Regions from separate parts of the Paeniglutamicibacter selenitireducens genome, predicted to be linked through region 2. Evidence: riboswitches for the same ligand, from Rfam matches in the RefSeq annotation. Region 2 holds a riboswitch; each other region holds the start of a gene.
What was found. A riboswitch is a leader RNA that binds a small molecule or an ion and turns the genes downstream of it on or off. The one in region 2 is predicted to bind S-adenosylmethionine.

Region 1 (5,794 bases), on a different contig from region 2:
TCGCCCAGTGACAGGTTCGCGCCGTCGACGAAGACGGGGTAGAAGATCCGCGAGCCCTTGGACAGGTTCTTGATGTCCTGGTTGCCGCCGTTCTCACGCGGGGGTGCGGTGCGGGCGGCCTCGGCGCCGACCCGTCCCCATTCGCTGGCCGGTACCCCGCCCAGCACCGCGTGCTCGGCCTCCGGCGGCAAGGCCAGCGGCGGGACGCGCAGGGGGTCGGTGGCAATGAGGTCGCCTTCGCGCTTGTTCCACTTGGCCAGCAGGGCCGCCGAAGGGGCGGTTCCCATCAGGCCGGGGTGGATGAGCCCCTCGAAAGAGACCTCGGGAACGTGCCTTGAGGTGGCGACCTGTCCGGTGAAGTCCCAGATGGCCTTGTAGGCGTCGGGGAACTGGTCCGTGAGGAAGCCGCCGCCGTTGTTCTTCGAGAAGATGCCCGTGTAGCCCCACCCCTGGCCGGCCAGGGGCCCGCTGTCTTCCTGGGGAATCGGTCCGACATCCAGGATGTCCACGACCAGCAAGTCGCCGGGCTTCGCACCCTCGATGGCGAAGGGTCCCGAGAGCTTGTGGACGCTCAGCAGCGGTGCATCGAGGATGTCCTGAGCCGAGTCGTCGTTCTTGATCGCCCCGTCGAACCACTCGCGGCAGTCGACCCGGAAAACGTCTCCGGGCTTGACCGTTGCCACGGGCGGAATCTCCGGGTGCCAGCGGTTGTGTCCTAGCTTCTCCTGGTCCTCAAACTTCTTGGTCGAATCGAGCGGAAATATCACTTCAGGCATGGGTGCTTCTCCTTAAACGATGTCGTACTTGGGTGGGTGGACCCGGCACCTGCTTAGGGGCGCGGGAGTTTCTGGTGCAGGGGGTTGCTGGTGTACCTCGTTGGTTTCTTGGCCGCCCCGGGAAGCCCCGAGACGACGGCTGGTTCGTGGGCGCTGCGCTTTGTCGAGTCCACGAGTTTGTAGGCGGCGGTGTTGGCGATCGACAGGCGCGGGGCACTCATTTGGCGCCGCGCCGGTTGCCGGCACTCCGGGCACTCGAGGGCATCCGGTACGTCCATCATCGGGAATGTTGACTCGAAGACAGTTCCTTCGGGGCAACGGAAATCATAGAGCGGCATGCTGCATCCTTTCGGTGCGGAGTGCGGAGTGCGGGGTGTGGGCTTAGGCGCGGGGAGCCACCGGGAGCTCGCCGGGGGCGGGGACCGTGGATCCACTGTTCCGCCGGGACAATGCGTAGGCGACCACAATGGCGACGACGCCCAGGACGGCCATGATGCCGGCCTCGAGGCTCGTGCTGGTGTAGCTGCCGCTGAGCAGCAGCAGCGCGGGGATCGTGCCTGTCAGGTGGGCGACAATGACGGTGAACCACCCGGTGAAGTCGTTCAGGGACGATTTGCCCAACGCCAGCAGAAGGAAGAAGAGCGTCCACAACAGTGCCCAAATGAACCAGATGACACCGAAGAGCGGGTCTCCGACCTGGGTGAACTGAAGGACCCCGAAGACCACGGCAACGCCGGCCACGAAGAGCGAGAACCAGCCGAGTCCTTCTCCCGGGAGGTCGAAGATCTGGTTCAGCCCCACGTACAGGTAGGTGAACCCGAAGAGGTACAGGCCGGAGGCGCCGAACACGACAGCGGGGTCCCCGTTGGACTGGATCAGGATGATGGTAGGGAACACCACCTGCATGATGCCCACCGCGAAGTTCAGGATTGCTGCCGACTTGCCGGGCACCTTTCCCAGGAGCATGAGACCGTTGATGAACAGCACGGCACCGACATAAAGCAATCCGACACTTGCCACAGCGTTTCCTTTCAGCGCACCGCAATTAGGCGAAAGCGCACGCTCCGCAGAACGGATTTTTGGCTTCTCACCTGACAATTTTGCTTAGGCTATCGTCGAAGGATGACGCAAGCAAGGGGTAGGACATGCCCTTCAGAAGAACAATTGTGACGGCGTTCGTTTGCGCCACATGACGCGGCTCTTGTAGAAATGTCATCAACAACCATCCAGAGCGGCCGAGAGATCTGGCTCCATGACGCCGCAGCAACCCCTCCCCTTCATTGGGCGGTAGGTGCTCACGCCAGAGTCGATGGAGATCAAATCATGGCTGCCGAGTCACCCCTGCACACCTTCGATGTCGAAACCGACCCCAACATCTTCGGGTCCGTCTCGCTGGAAGCGCTGGCAAGCAACGCGCCGGCCCGGCACCTGCTCAAGCTCACCCCCGGGGTTCCCGCCAACGGCCACTACGACGAACTCGCCGCAGTGTTCCGTCCCGTGTTCGCCCGGATTGCCGAGGGTGCCAGCCAGCGGGATGCCACCCGTACCCTGCCGTACGAGCAGGTCGGATGGCTCAACCGCGAGCGCTTCGGTGCCCTGCGCATCCCCGTCAGCGAAGGCGGCTACGGGGCAAGCCTGAGCGACCTCTTCCGCCTGCTCATCGAACTCGCCGAAGCCGACTCCCAGGTGGCCCACCTGTGGCGTGCGCACATCGCCTTCGTCGAATCCGCGCTCACCCTCCGGGACCCCGCGGTGCGCAGCCGCTGGACCGAACGGATCGCCGCTGGCCAGATCGTTGGCAACGCCTACACCGAACGCGGCGGAAACCCCCTGGGCTCGCTCAACACCACGCTCGAGCAGCGCGGCGACCACTGGTTCGTGACGGGCGAAAAGTACTACTGCACCGGCACCATCTACGCCGACTGGGTTGCCGTTGCGGCGTCCCACCCCACGTTGGCCGGCCGCCAGATCGCGCTCGTCTCCACGCAGCGTTCCGGCGTCAAGATCTACGACGACTGGGACGGCTTCGGCCAGCAGCTCACAGGCACCGGCTCCACGACGTTCCAGGATGTTCCTGTCGACACCCTGCTGCCCGAGGAGCAGCAGGTCAACGACCCGGAGTCCGCGATCTTCCAGCTGGTGCTGCTGGCTGTGCAGGGCGGAATCACCCGTGCGGCGCTGAACGACGTGCGCTCCGCGGTGCAGGCGCGAACCCGCACCTTCAGCACCGGCACCGGTGTCCCGCTGCGCAACGAGCCGCAGGTTCTGCAGCTTGTCGGCGAAATCTCGGCCACGGCCTTCGCCACGGATTCCATCGTGCTGTCCGCCGTCGCGGAGATCGAGGTGGCGCTCGCCGACGATTCGCTCAGCAACGCCGAACGCTTCGCGGTGTGTGAACTTGCCGCCAACCGGGCGCAAACCATCGTCCAGCCGCTGGTGCTGTCCGCCGCCACGAAGCTCTTCGACGGGCTGGGGGCATCCTCGACGGCAACCGGCTGCAACCTGGACCGGCACTGGCGCAACGCGCGCACCGTCGCCACCCACAACCCCGCGATCTACAAGGCGCGCATCGTCGGCGACTACGAGGTCAACGGGACGGCCCCCAAGCGCCTGAACGCCGTGGGCGACCTCGGCTCGAACACCTCGGCGCCCGGCCGCTAGGCCTTCCCGACCACCTGAACCTTCCCGGCAGGGTTGCCTCGGCAACCCTCGATGACCCCTATCCCGCAAAGGAATACCATGAGCACGACTCCTGCACCACGCCAGATCCGGTTCAACGCCTTTGACATGAATTGCGTGGGCCACCAGTCGCCGGGCCTGTGGCGCCACCCCGAAGACCAGTCCGCACGCTACAAGGACCTGACCTACTGGACCGAACTGGCCAAGACCCTCGAAAAGGGCAAGTTCGACGGCATCTTCATCGCCGACGTGCTCGGCACCTACGACGTTTTCGGCGGCACCAACGAAGTCCCGCTGCGCACGGCCGCGCAGGTCCCGGTCAACGACCCGTTCATGTTCGTCTCCGCCATGGCCGCCGTCACCGAGAACCTCGGCTTCGGCGTCACAGCCGGCACCGCCTACGAACACCCGTACCCGTTCGCCCGCCGCCTGGCCACCCTCGACCACCTGACCCAGGGACGCATCGGCTGGAACGTCGTCACCGGCTACCTGCCCTCCGCGGCACGGAACATGGGCCAGGAGGACCAGCTGGAACACGACGAGCGCTACAACCACGCCGACGAGTACCTGGAAGTCATCTACAAGCTGCTTGAGGGCTCGTGGGAGGAAGACGCGGTGGTCCGCGACGCCGCGCGCGGCGTGTTCACCGACCCGTCCAAGGTCCACGAGATCAACCACGAGGGCAAGTACTTCAAGGTCCCGGGCATCGCCATCACCGAGCCCAGCCCGCAGCGCACCCCCGTGATCTTCCAGGCCGGAGCCTCCCCACGCGGCCTGAAGTTCGCCTCCGAGAACGCCGAGGCAGTGTTCGTCACCGCCCCGACCAAGGAACTGCTCAAGGCCACGGTGTCCAGGATCCGCGACGAGGTCGAGGCCGCAGGCCGCGACCGCTACGACGTGCGCATCTACACCATGCAGACCATCATCACCGGCCCGGACAGCGCCGCGGCGCAGGCCAAGTTCGAGGACTACAAGTCCTACGCGGACATCGACGGGGCGCTCGCGCTGATCTCGGGCTGGATGGGCATCGACCTCTCCACCTACGCCCCGGACGACGTCATCGGCGACAACGTGAAGTCCAACGCGATCCAGTCGTCCGTGGCGACGTTCCAGAAGGCCAGCGGCGACGAGGGCAACCCGTGGACCATCCGCCAGCTCGCCGAGTGGGTCGGGGTCGGCGGTTTCGGCCCGATCACCGTCGGCTCCCCGTCCGAGGTCGCGGACCAGCTCATCGAATGGGTGGAGGAGACCGACGTCGACGGCTTCAACCTGGCCTACGCGATCACCCCGGGCACCTTCGAGGACATCGTGGAATACATCGTCCCCGAGCTGCAGGCCCGCGGCGCCTACCCGACCGAGTACGCCGGCGGCACACTGCGCAACAAGCTCTTCGGCAGGGGCGACCGCGTCCGGGACACGCACCGCGCCGCGAACTACCGCTTCGCGAACGCCGAATCCAGGTAGCGGCGCACGGCAAACCGGGTCCGGGCGGCGCGCCTGGGCTCCCCGCCCGGACCCGGTTCAGGCCACCAGCGTGACCACCAAGTTGATGGTTGTTGCCAGGATCCCGGTACCGAATACGAAGGACAGCAGGCTGTGCCGCAACACCGCCGAGCGCATCCGGCGGCTGGTGATGTTGGTGTCCGCCACCTGGTAGGTCATCCCGACGCTGAAGGCCATGTAGGCGATGTCCGTGTACTGCGGCGGCTGTTCCTGGTTGAACGAGATCCCTCCCGGGTCCCCCTCGTAGTAGATCTCCGCGTAGCGCAGCGTGAAGAGCGTGTGCACCAGCAGCCAGGACATTGCGGTGCAGGCCATGGCGAGCAATGCGAGCAGGAACTTGGCGCTGTCGGCGGCGTCCCTGCCGCCGGCCATGACCAGCACCACCGCTGCCAGCGAACCCAGCGCCGCCAACAGGATCAGCAGGTCCGAGGTGCGGTGACCGGGGTCCTCGGCCTGCGCGTGGTGCGCTGTCCTCGCGGCATCCATCGGCGCGATGTACAGCCACACGGAGAGGTTGTACACGAGCGCTGCCGCGGTCCAGCCCACGGCCGGCGCATAGGCCCACTGGCCCAGGAGCCCCGTGAGCAGGACTCCGGCGGCGCCGCCGGCTGCCATGGACAGCAGCCGGAACCGGCGGTGCCTGGTGCGTTGAGAACCTGTGGCTACCATGAAGCGATCATGCCACGGACTACGCCCGCCGGACTGCCGGGGCGCGCATTTTCCCCATGACGCAGCCATGACGCAAGCCGCCCGCGAGAGCGGTCGACACAATCGGACTTGTGACGGATTGTGTCGTGAATGCGTGCCCAAAGGCGGCCCATTGCGTCCATTTGTTT
Region 2 (6,563 bases):
TCTTCGCCATTGCCGCGCCGTTGGGCTTCCTGACCATCCTCGCCGTGGCGTTCCTGCCGAACCTGCCGCTGAGCCGGATGACCCGCACCGAACGCAGCAAGGTCGAGGAGGCCGAGGCAACCGCCGGCGCCGAAGCCGGGGAACAGCCCGCAGGTGCCGACGCAGCCGAGGCCATCGCGACGGATTCCACCGCCGATGCGGCCAAGGCCGAGTCGGCTCCCGGGCGCTGACATGGATAGCCAGTCTTCCTCCTGTCTCCCGGCGGTTCCCTCCCAAGAACCGCCGGGCTCGGATCCGGATTCCGTTGGCCTGATCCACGAGGTTGAAAAGGAATTCTCGACCCTGGTGATCAGGGCCCGCACGGCAATACGCAAGCGGGCGCTGTCCATCCACCCGGACTTGCAGCCGCTGGGCTTCAAGGTCCTCTCGATCCTGGTCCGGGAGCATTCCCGACACCAGGTCGGGCTGGCCGAGGAGCTGGAGGTCGACAAGGCGACCATGAGCCGGACCATCAAACAACTGGAGTGCCAGGGCCTTGTCGAAAGGGTCTCCGACCCTGCCGATGGCCGGGCCATGCTGGTCAGCATCACCGAGCCCGCGCGGAGTCGTTTCTCCGCCTCGGGTTCGCGGTCCCGTTCGATGCTTCGCGAACGCCTCGCCACCTGGGACCCGGAGGAAATCAAGCTTTTCTCCGAGCTGCTCTCGCGGCTCAACGTCAGCGACGTGCTGCGGCAGGAAGACTGACCCGGCACAGGACCGCGCGCCCGGCCCCGCATTCGCTCCCCTTCGGGGAACCGGGTGCGGGGCCATCGTCGTCCACCGGTTTTCCTCCGGCTGACCGCGGGAAACGCACTATCATTGACTACATGGAACCCCCCAGCCCCGAGCGGACCCCCGACGCCGAGCGAACCGCCGACCAGCAGGTGCTGGAACCGCTGATGCAAGAGGTCGAGAAGCAGTTTTCGATCATGGCAGTCAAGGCCCGCACCGCGATCCGGAAGCGCGCCCTGGAGATCCACCCGGACCTGCAGCCGCTGGGCTACCGCGTGCTCTCGATCCTGGTCAGGGAGGAAGCCCAGCAGCAAATCGTGCTGGCCTCGGAGCTGCACGTTGACAAGGCAACCATGAGCCGGACCATCAAGCAGTTGCAGGCCCAGGGGCTGGTGACACGGGAACCCGACCCAAGCGACGGGCGCGCCATGCTGGTCAGCGTCACCGAAACCGCCCGCGAATCATGGGTCGCCTCCGGGGCACGGGCCCGGGACCTCATGCGCGAACGGCTGTCCACCTGGGACCCCGAGGAAATCGAGCGCTTCGCCGACCTGCTCGCCCGCCTGAATTCCAACGACGCCAACGCCTGATCCACACCTGCCGGACACCCCGGTCCCAGCACAGGAGGACCCATGACCCAGTACCCCGACCCGATGCGCGGCCAGCAGCTCGCCCAGACCTCGATGATCCTGGGCATCCTCTCCATTTTCGTCCCCCTGGTCGGCATCGTCCTGGGCATCATCGCCATCAACAAGGCCAACGAGGCGGAACAGCTCAACGCCGACGCCACCGTCGGCAGGGTAACGGGCTGGGTCGGGACCATCCTGTGGATCCTCTCCGTGATCCCGCTCCTGCTGCTGATCCCCTTCATTTTCATCGCCGCCTTCTAGGCCGGCCCGGCCGCCGGGCGGCCGCAGCGAGGGGCCCGCACGGTGAACATGTGACCTTTTCGTTAGGGTACACACCCGCGGTTTTCCCCAGTTCGTGGTCAAACCCCGGTACGCTCGAGAGCCGGGGACACCGTTCCCGGAAACCAATCACTTGTGCCAGATTCTTTCGCATGGAGGAAATATGACCCAGCCAGCAGACAACACCCCGCAGTACAACGGTGCAAACCCGTACCAGGGTGCACCCGCCTACACCCAGAACAGCCCGGAGCAGCTGCGCGGCTCCCAGCTCGCCCAGACCTCGATGATCCTGGGCATCCTCTCGCTCTTCGTCGTCGGCATCATCCTCGGCCCGATCGCGATCTCGAAGGCCAAGCAGGCCGAACAGCTCAACGTGGCGGCCACCGTTGGCAAGGTGACGGGCTGGATCGGCACGATCCTGTCCCTGCTCTCCATCGTCGGGTTCATCATCCTCATGGTCGTCGCAACCACCACCGCTGCAGGCGCCGCGAGCTTCTCGTAACCCCCTGCTGCATCGATCCGGCGGTTCACCCAGTGCTTCACTGGTTGGCCGCCGTTTCCCGTTAACCGGCATGCCTGCGGTGCATGACGCCCCGTGAAGCGGGCGCTTGCCCCGCGGCGGGGCATCGGGAAGACTCGACACCAGAATCACGAGTTCCAACCATTCACGACCCTGGTCGGTTGGACGGCAACCCCCTTCGTCATAGCGGGGTGCTCCAGGTGAAGATTCGACGCCGTCCAACCGGACCGGCGTAAGTATGGCGACGTGATTGGCACGCGCCACCACGGAAGGATCGATCCCCCATGTCAGAGACCCTGCTCGAAACCACCCCGGACCTCCTGCGCGCCGAGAAGCTCAATGCCGCCGGAAACGCGTGGGGTGGGCGCATCGCCGCAAACACCGCCAACGCGTCGCTGACGTTCACGGCGAATGGCACGGCCGTCGGCTCGGTGGCCACCGAGGTGACGGCGGGCAAGCACCGCTTCCTGGTCGACGAGCCCGTCGGCCTGGCCGGGGACGACGCGGCTGCGAGCCCCGTCGAGTACGCGCTCGGCGCGCTGATCGCCTGCCAGGTGGTCGTCTACCGCCTCTACGCCCACCAGCTGGGGCTCAAGATCGATTCGCTGGAGATCGACGCCGCGGCGGACCTCGATGTGCGCGGGCTCTTCGGCATCGACGAATCCGTGCGCCCCGGCTTCGGCGCTGTCCGGCTCACGGTGAAGGTCTCGGGTCCCGAAACCCGCGAACGCTACGAGGAGCTGCAGGCCGCGGTCGACGCGCACTGCCCGGTCTTCGACATCGTCGCGAACCCCACGCCGATCTCCGTCGAGCTGGTCGTCGCCGGCTAGGGCCCGGCAGGCACCCCGGGGGCCATCCGCCGACACTGCGGGTGGCCCCCTTTTTCGTTGTTCGTGCGGCATCCGGGCGGCTTGTCCCTATACCACAGTGCTTCCCGGCCGCCGCGGCCGGGGCATCCCTCAGGCGCCCCCACAGGGTGCCCCGATTCACTTTTTGTGACGAACGCCCGTCATAATAGTTAGTGTCGCGTCGTTGGATCCGGGCATCCGGACGGTATCAACGAGCGAGAATTCCGGGCCCCGGGGGCCCAGATCACCGACTTCGGCATGGTCGTGATCCAGATAGACCACTGCCGGAAAGCTAGCAATGCATCAGCAATACTGTGCCTCGGGGCGAACAAGGGCCAGGTTATCCATTCGATCATCTGTGGCTCGAGCCTTCGGATTGGCCACCACGGGCGACGCTCTGTATATTTCACCGGCCCGGTTTCCCTCCCAAAAAACCGCACAAATACAGGGATGCGCGCCATGTGAGAAAGCAGACACCCGCCGGGTTGCGACAGCAGCACACGACGGCCTTGTGAGCAAAGTCGCTTCGATGCCCCTCGGTGGTGTTGCATGACACCCATGAGCAGAACTTCCGTGACACTTGAAAATGAATCGCCGGTGCAGCGTGGCACCGTCGATCCCGGCGCGGGCGCCGGCAAGAACGACAACGAACTCAAGCGCGGGCTAAGCAGCCGCCACCTCCAGATGATCGCCATCGGCGGTGCCATCGGCACCGGCCTGTTCGTCGCATCCGGCGGCACCATCGCACAGGCCGGCCCCGGCGGCGCCCTTGTCGCCTACGCGCTGGTCGGCCTGATGGTCTTCCTGCTGATGCAGTCCCTCGGCGAGATGTCCGCGAAGATCCCGGTGGCGGGCTCCTTCCAGACCTACGCCACGCGGTTCGTCTCCCCGTCCTTCGGGTTCGCGATCGGCTGGAACTACTGGTTCAACTGGGCCATCACCGTGGCCGCCGAGCTCGTGGCCGCCGGCATCATCATGGACTTCTGGTTCCCGGGGGTTCCCGGCTGGATCTGGGCCGGCTCGTTCCTGGTGCTGCTCACCGGCGTGAACGCCCTCTCGGCCAAGGCCTTCGGCGAAAGCGAATTCTGGCTCTCGATGATCAAGGTCGCGGCAGTCGTGGTCTTCCTGATCGCCGGCGTGCTGATGATCGTCGGCATCCTCGGTGACACCTCCCCGGGCCTGAGCAACTGGCAGAACCGCGAGGACGTCTTCCACGGCGGTTGGGTCTCGATCATTTCCGTCTTCATGATCGCCGGGTTCTCCTTCCAGGGAACCGAGCTGGTCGGCGTTGCCGCCGGTGAGGCCAAGAACCCGCGCAAGGAAGTCCCCAAGGCCATCCGCTCGGTCTTCTGGCGCATCATGATCTTCTACATCGGTGCCATCTTCGTGATCGGTTGCCTCATCCCGTTCACCGACCCGAGCCTGCTCTCCTCCGGCGAAGCGGACATCGCCGCCTCGCCGTTCACCCTGGTGTTCGAGCGTGCCGGCATCGCCTTCGCCGCGGCCCTGATGAACGCAGTGATCCTCACGGCCATCCTCTCCGCAGGCAACTCCGGCCTCTACGCCTCCACCCGCATGCTCTACGCCATGGCGCACGACGGCAAGGCACCGAAGCTCTTCGGCCGCACCAACTCGCGCGGCGTGCCGATCAACGCACTGCTGGCCACCGCGGCCGTCGGCCTCTTCGGCTTCCTCAGCGCCATCGTCGGCCAGGGTGCCGCGTACGCCTGGCTGCTGAACGTCTCGGGCCTGTGCGGGTTCATTGTCTGGGCGGGCATCGCCCTGTCCCACTACAGGTTCCGCCGTGGATTCCTGGCGCAGGGCAACAAGGTCAGCGACCTGCCGTACAAGGCGTCGTTCTTCCCCATCGGCCCGCTGCTGGCCTTCGCCGTGCTGATCGTGGTGATCGCGGGCCAGAACTACGAGGCGGTGCTGGCAGGGCGCGGCATGGAGGTCCTTTCCTCCTACATCGGCCTGCCGATCTTCCTGGCGCTGTGGATCATCCACCGCAAGGTCACCAACTCGCGCGTCGTGCCTCTGCTGGAGATGGACCTCTCCGGCCCCGAGGACGTCGAGGAGGAGGAAGCCGCCGCCAAGGTCGGCTAGCCCCCACAAGGGATACCCGGAACGGCAGTTTGCACAGCAGGCCGCGGCCGCGCACGACCCTTGGGGGCTGCGCGGCCGCGGCCTGCCGTGTGCGTGGCGTGGAAACCGCTACGGCACGCGCTTCAGGGCCGGTTTCCGGTTGGCGCTGGCGGCGATGCCCAGCAGCAGCTGGAGCACTGCCACGCCCAGCAACAGCACCAGGGGAACGGTCCAGGCGCCGGTGAGCGCGAAGAGCAGGCCCATGCCGAACGGGCCGCTGGTGGCCACCAGGTAGCCGATCGACTGCGCCAGCGTGCTCATGGCTGTGGTTTCCTCCGGCGTTTCCCCGCTGTGGGAGATCACCACCAGCACCAGCGGGAAGATCGCGAAGCCGAAGCCCAGCGCGAGCGCGCTGATCCAGGCCAGGCCCAGCGGCAACAGCAACAGGCCCGCCACGCCGGTTCCCGCGGCCACCGAGCAGGCCACCATGGCCGAGCGCAACCTGTTGAGCCGGTTCGCCATCCACAGCACGAACATCGTCGCCGGAATCGAGGTGATCTGCAGGATGCCGAGCATGATGCCGGCCTGCGCCGTCGACATGCCGCGGAAGACCAGGATCGTCGGCAGCCAGCTCATGATCGCGTAGGCCAGGATGCCCTGGACGGTGAACAGCCCGGTGATCACCAGGCCGCGCTTGGTGCGCAGCAGGCCCAGCACGCTGGCCCGCGGGCCTGCATCGGGTGCCGGCTTCCCGCTGCGCGCCATCAGGATGAACGGGATGAAGGCCAGCGCGCCCGCGAGGGCCAGCACGCTCCAGGCGGCAAGGCCCAGCGTGGGCGACCCCGCGGCCATGGCCAGCGGCACGCTCAGCGAGGAAGCTGCGGTGGCCCCGATGGACATGGTGATGGTGTAGACCCCGGTCATCATCGAGGTCTTCCCCGCGAAGTTCTCGCGGATGAACGACGGCATTGCCACGTTGCACAGCGCGATGCCGCACATCGCGGCGACGGTTCCGGCCAGCAGCGCCCAGGTGGCGGGGATGCCTCGGATCCCCAGGCCGGCGGCCAGAATGCACAGCGCCAGCATGATGGTTCCGCTCAGGCCCAGGCGGCGGGCCACCCACGCGGTCGCGGTTCCCGCCGCGGCGAAGACCAGGGTGGGGATGGAGGGAAGCAGCGCCGCGACGAACGGGCCGTAGCCCAGGAACTGCTGCAGGTCGTGGTAGAGCGCCGAGGCGCTGGTGATGCCGGCCCGCAGGTTCAACCCCACCAGGACCACGGCCAGCAAGGAGAGCACCATGAATCCGCGCGGCACCGGGCCGGGAACGGGTTGCTGGATCGGGCGGTCTTCCACTGGTGATTCCTTGTTGGGCATGTTCACAGGTTACGTGCCGGGGATGACCGGGAGCCAACGGGCCTTCTCCCCCGTGAC
Region 3 (6,563 bases), on a different contig from region 2:
GCCGCCGCATCCTGGCCGAAGCCAACCACCCGCTGGTCACCCTGGCAGCAACCATGGACGAGGGCGCCGACAAGGCCGCCGAACTCGCCAACGCAGCGAAGTAAGTAGGGATACGCGAACATGAGCATTTACCTTAACAAGGACTCCAAGGTCATCGTTCAGGGCATCACCGGTGGCGAGGGTACCAAGCACACCGCCCTGATGCTGAAGGCCGGAACCAACGTCGTCGGCGGCGTCAACGCCCGCAAGGCCGGCACCACCGTCGTCCACGGCGACAAGGACATCAAGGTCTACGGCGCAGTTGCCGAAGCCATGGCCGAAACCGGCGCCGACGTGTCGATCGTCTTCGTTCCGCCGGCCTTCACCAAGGATGCCGTCGTAGAGGCCATCGAGGCAGGCATCGGCCTGGTCGTGGTCATCACCGAGGGCGTGCCGGTGCAGGACTCGGCCGAGTTCTGGGCACTTGCCCAGTCCAAGGTCGACGCCGACGGCAACCAGATCACCCGCATCATCGGCCCGAACTGCCCCGGCATCATCACCCCCGGTGAAGCACTGGTCGGCATCACCCCGGCCAACATCACCGGCAAGGGCCCGATCGGCTTGGTCTCCAAGTCCGGTACCCTGACCTACCAGATGATGTACGAACTGCGCGACCTGGGCTTCTCCACCGCCATCGGCATCGGCGGCGACCCGGTCATCGGCACCACCCACATCGACGCCCTGGCTGCGTTCGAGGCGGATCCGGAGACCAAGGCCATCGTCATGATCGGCGAAATCGGCGGCGACGCCGAAGAGCGTGCAGCCGACTTCATCAAGGCCAACGTCACCAAGCCGGTTGTCGGCTACGTGGCAGGCTTCACCGCCCCCGAAGGCAAGACCATGGGCCACGCTGGCGCCATCGTCTCCGGTTCGGCCGGTACCGCACAGGCAAAGAAGGAAGCACTCGAGGCTGCCGGCGTGAAGGTCGGCAAGACCCCGTCGGAAACCGCGAAGCTGCTGCGCGAAGTTTTCGCCGCCCTCTAAGCTGAGCATTCCGCATTCGGCGGTTGGCCGCCCGTGAAAACGGGTGGCCAACCGCCGTTTCGTTTATGCGGCGGAAACAGGTTCGCTCCGGTGGCTCAGCCGCGCAGGCGGAAGAACGAGGTGCCGGCGGCCTCGTAGCCCCCGGGCAGCAGCAGCACCCGCAGCTCCGGGTTGAACTGCACCTCGGCAGGCCCGCGCCCGTCCAGCGCCGCCGCGAGCTTGTCCGGGGAGAGCGCCTCCAGCAGCCATTCGTTGGGGCCGGCACCCAGCTGCAGGAGCCCGGTGCCTGGGTCGAAATCAAGCCAGGCGGAGATCCAGTCCCCGGCAAAGCGCGGCAGGGGATTGGCGGTGGCCGCGGGGGCTGTGTACGTGTGGTGGGACATGGGTGTCACGTTCCTTGAAGCTGGTTGTCCTTGCCCTGCCGCGGGTATGCGTGCGAAGGCCGCTTCGTCATCCGAACCACCCGCCGTACAACAATGGGGTTGGTGCCTGGTCAGTCGGAGCTTTGCCATGAAAGCAACCAGAACTCGTGAAGCTGTATCCACCATACGTCGGGCAACCGACACCTCGCCAGCGCCGGTCGGTTGAGCGCAATAAAGCGTCATCGCGCGGCCGTGCGGACTTTGCGCCGGGAGGCATAGGCTGGGAGGCGGATATCCGTCACCAGCTTCCGGAAGGCACACCATGCGCGCAACACTGATCCACGGACCGCGGGACATCCGCGTCGAAGACTGCCCGGACCCGGTCCTGCTTGCCGGCACCGACGCGCTGGTCAGGGTGACAGCGGCCTGCGTGTGCGGGTCGGACCTGTGGCCGTACCGCGGCGTCAACCAGATCCCGAAGCCGCGGCGCATCGGCCACGAATTCATTGGCGTCGTCACGGCCGTCGGGGACGAGGTCTCCACCCTGAAGGCCGGGGACTTCGTGGTTGCCCCGTGGGCCAACAGCTGCGGGGAATGCCCGCCATGCCGCAACGGAGTCCACGTGGCCTGCGAGCACCGGGCCGTCAGGGGCGGGAAGGACGAGCACGGGCTGCCTGTCGATGGCGGCCAAGGTGAGGCGGTGCGCGTTCCGAATGCCGATGGAACCCTGGTTCCGGTGCCCGGCGTCTCGGAGCCGGACGAGGCCTTGTCCAAATCGCTGCTCGCGCTCTCCGACGTCATGGGCACCGGACACCACGCCGCGCTCGGTGCCAAGGTGGCGCCGGAGCGCAGCGTTGTGGTGGTCGGCGACGGCGCCGTGGGTTTGAGCGGCGTGCTCGCCGCCAAACGTCTGGGGGCCACCCGGATCATCGCCATGTCCAGGCATGCCGACAGGACCGAGCTGGCCCTCACTTTCGGGGCGACCGACGTGGTCGCCGAGCGCGGCACGGAAGCCGCCGACAAGGTGCGCGAGCTGCTCGGGGGAGTGCTGGCCGACTCTGTGCTCGAATGCGTCGGCACCGCCGAGTCCCTGGGACAGGCGCTGGCCTGCACCAGGCCCGGCGGCGCCATCGGCTTCGTCGGGGTGCCGCACGGGGAAGATCCGTTGCCCCTCTACGAGCTTTTCTCGAAGAACATTTCGCTGGCGGGTGGCGCGGCCAGCACCCGCGCCTACCTGCCCGAGCTGCTGGAGGCCGTGCTCGCAGGGGACATCAATCCCGGCCTGGTCTTCGACACGGTGATGGGCCTGGAACAGGCGCCGGAGGCCTACGCGGCCATGGACGAGCGCCGCTCTATCAAGGTCATGCTGGTGCCGTAGGACGTTGGGGTGACCGCAGCACCGCTCAGGCCGCTGATTCCTTGGAAATCAGGGAATCAGCGGCCTGACGGCATGCAGTGAAAATCGAGGCTAATCGGTGCAGGGTATTTCCCTGGCCTTGGCGTCGTAGAGCTTTCCGTCGGAGACATAGTCGCCATCGTGAAGGTCGTTGAGCAGCACCGAGGAGATTCTCCGGTTGCTGGCTTCGGCCATGACGGATGTCGGCCTGTTGCCCCGGATCTTGAGGTGGTTGAACAACAAGTTCAGCAAGATCGCCATGATGGCCGAGGAACTGATTCCCGAGTGGAAGATCGTGACGAACCAGCCGGGGAATTGGTTGTAGATGCTTGGTGCGACGATCGGGAACATCCCGAAGCCCAAGGCCGTCGCCACGACGACCAGGTTCATGTTCCCTTCGTACTTCACCGTGGACAGGGTTCGGATGCCCGAGGCCGCGACGGTTCCGAACAGCACGATTCCGGCCCCGCCAAGGACCGGCGTGGGTATGGCGGCCACGAAGCGGCCGAGGATCGGCAGGAGTCCCAGAATAACGAGTATGCCGCCGCCCGCAGTGACAACAAACCTGCTCTTGACGCCCGTAATGGCGACAAGCCCGACGTTCTGGGCGAAGGCGCTCTGTGTGAAGGAATTGAAGATCGGCGAGATCGCGCTCGAGATCATGTCGGCCCGCAAGCCATCACCGATGCGACGGGAATCAGTCTTGGTTCCGACGATTTCCCCGACCGCGATGATGTCCGCCGAGGTCTCGGTCAAGGTCACCAGGATGACAATGACCATTGAAAGGATCGCGGCGAACTGGAACTCCGGCGGGCCAAAGGCGAAGGGCATCGGGAAGGCGAAGGCCGGACCTTCCAAGACCTTGCTGAAATCGGCCATGCCCGTCACCGCTGCAACGACGGTTCCCGCGATCATCGCGAGAAGGATCGAGAGCCTCGAAATCGCGGCGACGCCGATCTTGCTGAAAACCAGCACGAAGAGCAGCGTGGCGGCCGCCAAACCGAGGTTCTGCACGGAACCGAAATCTTCGGCCTTCGAGTTTCCTCCCATAGCCCATCCCGCTGCAACAGGCATCAGCGTGAGGCCAATGGTGGTGATGACGGTTCCGGCAACCACCGGCGGGAAGAACCTGATGATGCGGGAAAATATCGGCGTTATCAGCAACCCGATGAGCGAAGCCGCAATGACGGAGCCGAAGACGGTGGCAATGCTGCCGCCTCCTTCGAGAATAGAGATCATCGTTGCCACCCCGGCGAAGGAAACACCTTGGACCAAGGGAAGCTGCGAGCCAAAGAGGGGGATGCCAACGGTTTGCAGAATTGTGGCAAGGCCGCCGACGAAGAGGCATGACGCGATCAGCACCCCGATTTGGGCTTCGGAGAGACCCGCGGCCGTACCGATGATCAATGGCGGGGCAATGATTCCGCCATACATGGTGAGCACGTGTTGGAAGCCGTATCCAAGGTTCTGCGCGAAAGGAAGTCGTTCGTCCTCGGGCCGGGGTGCGGTGCCCACGCGCGCTGCTGAAGCTGATTTTCGAAAAGTAGACATGAGAATTACTCCAGGAGTCGCTAGCTGAACTGGTGGATGGGTGCCGAGAGATCCACCAGCGCCCGTGCATGTTTGCGGTGCCGGTGGATGAGTTCCGGCAGATCCAACCCGGGAATGGCCCCGTCGACGACACGCCACTTTCCGCCCACCATGACGCGGTCTGCCCTGTCGGCGCCGCATAGCAGCAAGGAGGCCAACGGATCATGGCTGCCCGAGAAACGCAGTTCGTCCGTCTTGAAGAAGGCGAGATCGGCTTGCTTGCCCACGGCGATGGTGCCGATGTCGGTCCGTCCAAGCACCCTGGCCGAACCTTCCGTGGCCCAACCGAGTGCCCGCTCCACGGGAACATCTGCACCGTAGCGAAGGCGTTGCAGATACAGGGCCTGGCGGGCCTCGAGGATCATGTTGGAACCATCGTTCGAGGCAGATCCGTCGACGCCCAGTCCCACCGGGACCCCTGCTGCTTCTAGCTCCAACACGCGTGCGATGCCCGAGGAGAGCCTCATGTTCGAGGTTGCGCAGTGGGCCACCGCCGTCCCGGCAGCCCCCAGCTGGCGGATTTCCGCGTCGTTGAAATGGATGCCGTGGCCGAGCCACGTTTGCGGCCCGAGCCAGCCAACGCTTTCCAGGTAGTCGAGGGGTCGCAGGCCAAACCTGGACAGGCAGAATTCCTCCTCGTCCAGGGTCTCCGCCAAATGGGTGTGCAGGCGGACGTCGAATTGCCCGGCAAGTTTTGCGCTTTCGCGCATGGCCTGCGTGGTGACGGAGAACGGGGAGCACGGAGCCAGCGCGATCTGTATCGAGGCTCCGGCCCCGCGCTCATGGTAGGTCTCGATCAATCGCTGGCTGTCGGCCAGGACGACGTCCAACTCCTGGACCGTCGACTGTGGCGGAAGCCCGCCGTCGTCTTCGCCCAGGGTCATCGACCCCCGTGTGAGGGTTGCCCGCATGCCGAAGTCCCTGACCGCGGCAACCTCGATGTCGATCGATTCATCCATTCCCTCCGGAAAGAGGTAGTGGTGGTCGGCTGCCGTGGTGCACCCGGAGAGGAGAAGCTCCGCCAGGGCGACGCGCACGGCTGCATCGAGGGCATCCGGGGTCAGGCGCGCCCAAACCTTGTAGAGATTCTGCAGCCAGGGGAAGAGCGGGGCGTTTGCTGCGGGCCCCCACGCGCGGGTCAGCGTCTGGTAAAAATGGTGGTGCGTGTTGACAAGTCCCGGCGTGATGACGTGATTGCCGGCGTCGAAGACATCGGTGTAGGGGGTCGTGGGGTTGGCCCCGGCTGGAACCAACTCGACGATCACGTTGTCCCGGACGACGATGCCGTTGGCAGCATCGGTGGCACTGAGGATTCCTTGCGGGTTTTTGATCCAGAGGGCAGTCAGGTGCGGCATGGCCGACATTCCTTTCGTTGAGAAAAGATAAATGTCAGCTCAGTTATGCCTGTCTGCTGATCCAGGACGCCATGGCGTGCTTAGGAGAATAGCAATGTGATGCACGTCTCGGCAAGACATCTCTGGAATTTTATTTCTATATCGTGAAAAAGGGGTGTGCAATTTGCCGGAGCAAGCTGCACACCCCTTTCGTAAAGGCGCGGTAGTGCGCTATGCGCGCCCGCGTTCCGAACCGGGGGTGCGCTTCGGCAGGCTACGCCCGGAGAAGAACTCCGGCCGGCGCGCGGCGGCGCCCACCAGGAACAGCGCGCCCAGCGCGATGATTCCCACGCCAATGACAAAGACCAGCCCGATGCCAAAGACCTCCGACCCCGACCCGTAGGACGGGTCCCAGGAATCCACTGCGGTCTGCAGGAAGACCGCCACCAGCGCGATTCCGCCCAGCAACGGGGCCAGCAGGCGCAACAGGAAGTTGCGCAGCGAGTCCAGCGCCGTGCGCCTGAAGTACCAGACGCAGGCCAGGGCGGTGATGCCGTAGTAGAAGCAGATCATCATGCCCAGGGCCAGGATGGTGTCGTTCAGGACGTTGCTGCTCAGCACGCGCATCAGCGCGTAGAAGCCGGCCGAGACCCCGCCGGCGACGATCGTCGCGAAGGCCGGGGACTTGAACTTGTTGATGGCGGTGAACCGCTTGGGCAGTGCGCCGTGGTGCGCGATCGCCAACAGCGATCGGGCCGGGGAGATCATCGTCGACTGCAGTGACGCCGCGCAGGAGGAGAGCACCGCCAGCGAAAGCAAGATCGCGAACGGGCCCATGACCGGGGTGGCGATGGCGGT

Region 1: it holds a riboswitch for S-adenosylmethionine, as region 2 does, so the genes downstream of both, ACSYDW_RS00080 (acyl-CoA dehydrogenase family protein) here and ACSYDW_RS04710 (OsmC family protein) in region 2, are expected to answer to the same signal.
Region 3: it holds a riboswitch for S-adenosylmethionine, as region 2 does, so the genes downstream of both, ACSYDW_RS16805 (hypothetical protein) here and ACSYDW_RS04710 (OsmC family protein) in region 2, are expected to answer to the same signal.

Annotation. Positions count from the first base shown of each region.
Region 1 is NZ_JBPULF010000001.1:13,920-19,713, forward strand. It holds gene fmdA (formamidase) at 1-776, opposite strand, end outside; gene ACSYDW_RS00070 (FmdB family zinc ribbon protein) at 830-1,114, opposite strand; gene ACSYDW_RS00075 (AmiS/UreI family transporter) at 1,158-1,796, opposite strand; SAM riboswitch class I at 1,996-2,092, shown strand; gene ACSYDW_RS00080 (acyl-CoA dehydrogenase family protein) at 2,100-3,437, shown strand; gene ACSYDW_RS00085 (LLM class flavin-dependent oxidoreductase) at 3,516-4,919, shown strand; gene ACSYDW_RS00090 (DUF1345 domain-containing protein) at 4,977-5,627, opposite strand.
Region 2 is NZ_JBPULF010000002.1:268,663-275,225, forward strand. It holds gene ACSYDW_RS04685 (MDR family MFS transporter) at 1-230, shown strand, start outside; gene ACSYDW_RS04690 (MarR family winged helix-turn-helix transcriptional regulator) at 232-744, shown strand; gene ACSYDW_RS04695 (MarR family winged helix-turn-helix transcriptional regulator) at 867-1,361, shown strand; gene ACSYDW_RS04700 (DUF4190 domain-containing protein) at 1,404-1,661, shown strand; gene ACSYDW_RS04705 (hypothetical protein) at 1,843-2,181, shown strand; SAM riboswitch class IV at 2,326-2,444, shown strand; gene ACSYDW_RS04710 (OsmC family protein) at 2,484-3,029, shown strand; gene ACSYDW_RS04715 (amino acid permease) at 3,606-5,153, shown strand; gene ACSYDW_RS04720 (MFS transporter) at 5,262-6,485, opposite strand.
Region 3 is NZ_JBPULF010000011.1:100,237-106,799, forward strand. It holds gene sucC (ADP-forming succinate--CoA ligase subunit beta) at 1-104, shown strand, start outside; gene sucD (succinate--CoA ligase subunit alpha) at 121-1,023, shown strand; gene ACSYDW_RS16805 (hypothetical protein) at 1,119-1,406, opposite strand; SAM riboswitch class IV at 1,428-1,558, opposite strand; gene ACSYDW_RS16810 (zinc-dependent alcohol dehydrogenase family protein) at 1,708-2,763, shown strand; gene ACSYDW_RS16815 (nucleobase:cation symporter-2 family protein) at 2,854-4,332, opposite strand; gene ACSYDW_RS16820 (8-oxoguanine deaminase) at 4,353-5,726, opposite strand; gene ACSYDW_RS16825 (APC family permease) at 5,937-6,563, opposite strand, start outside.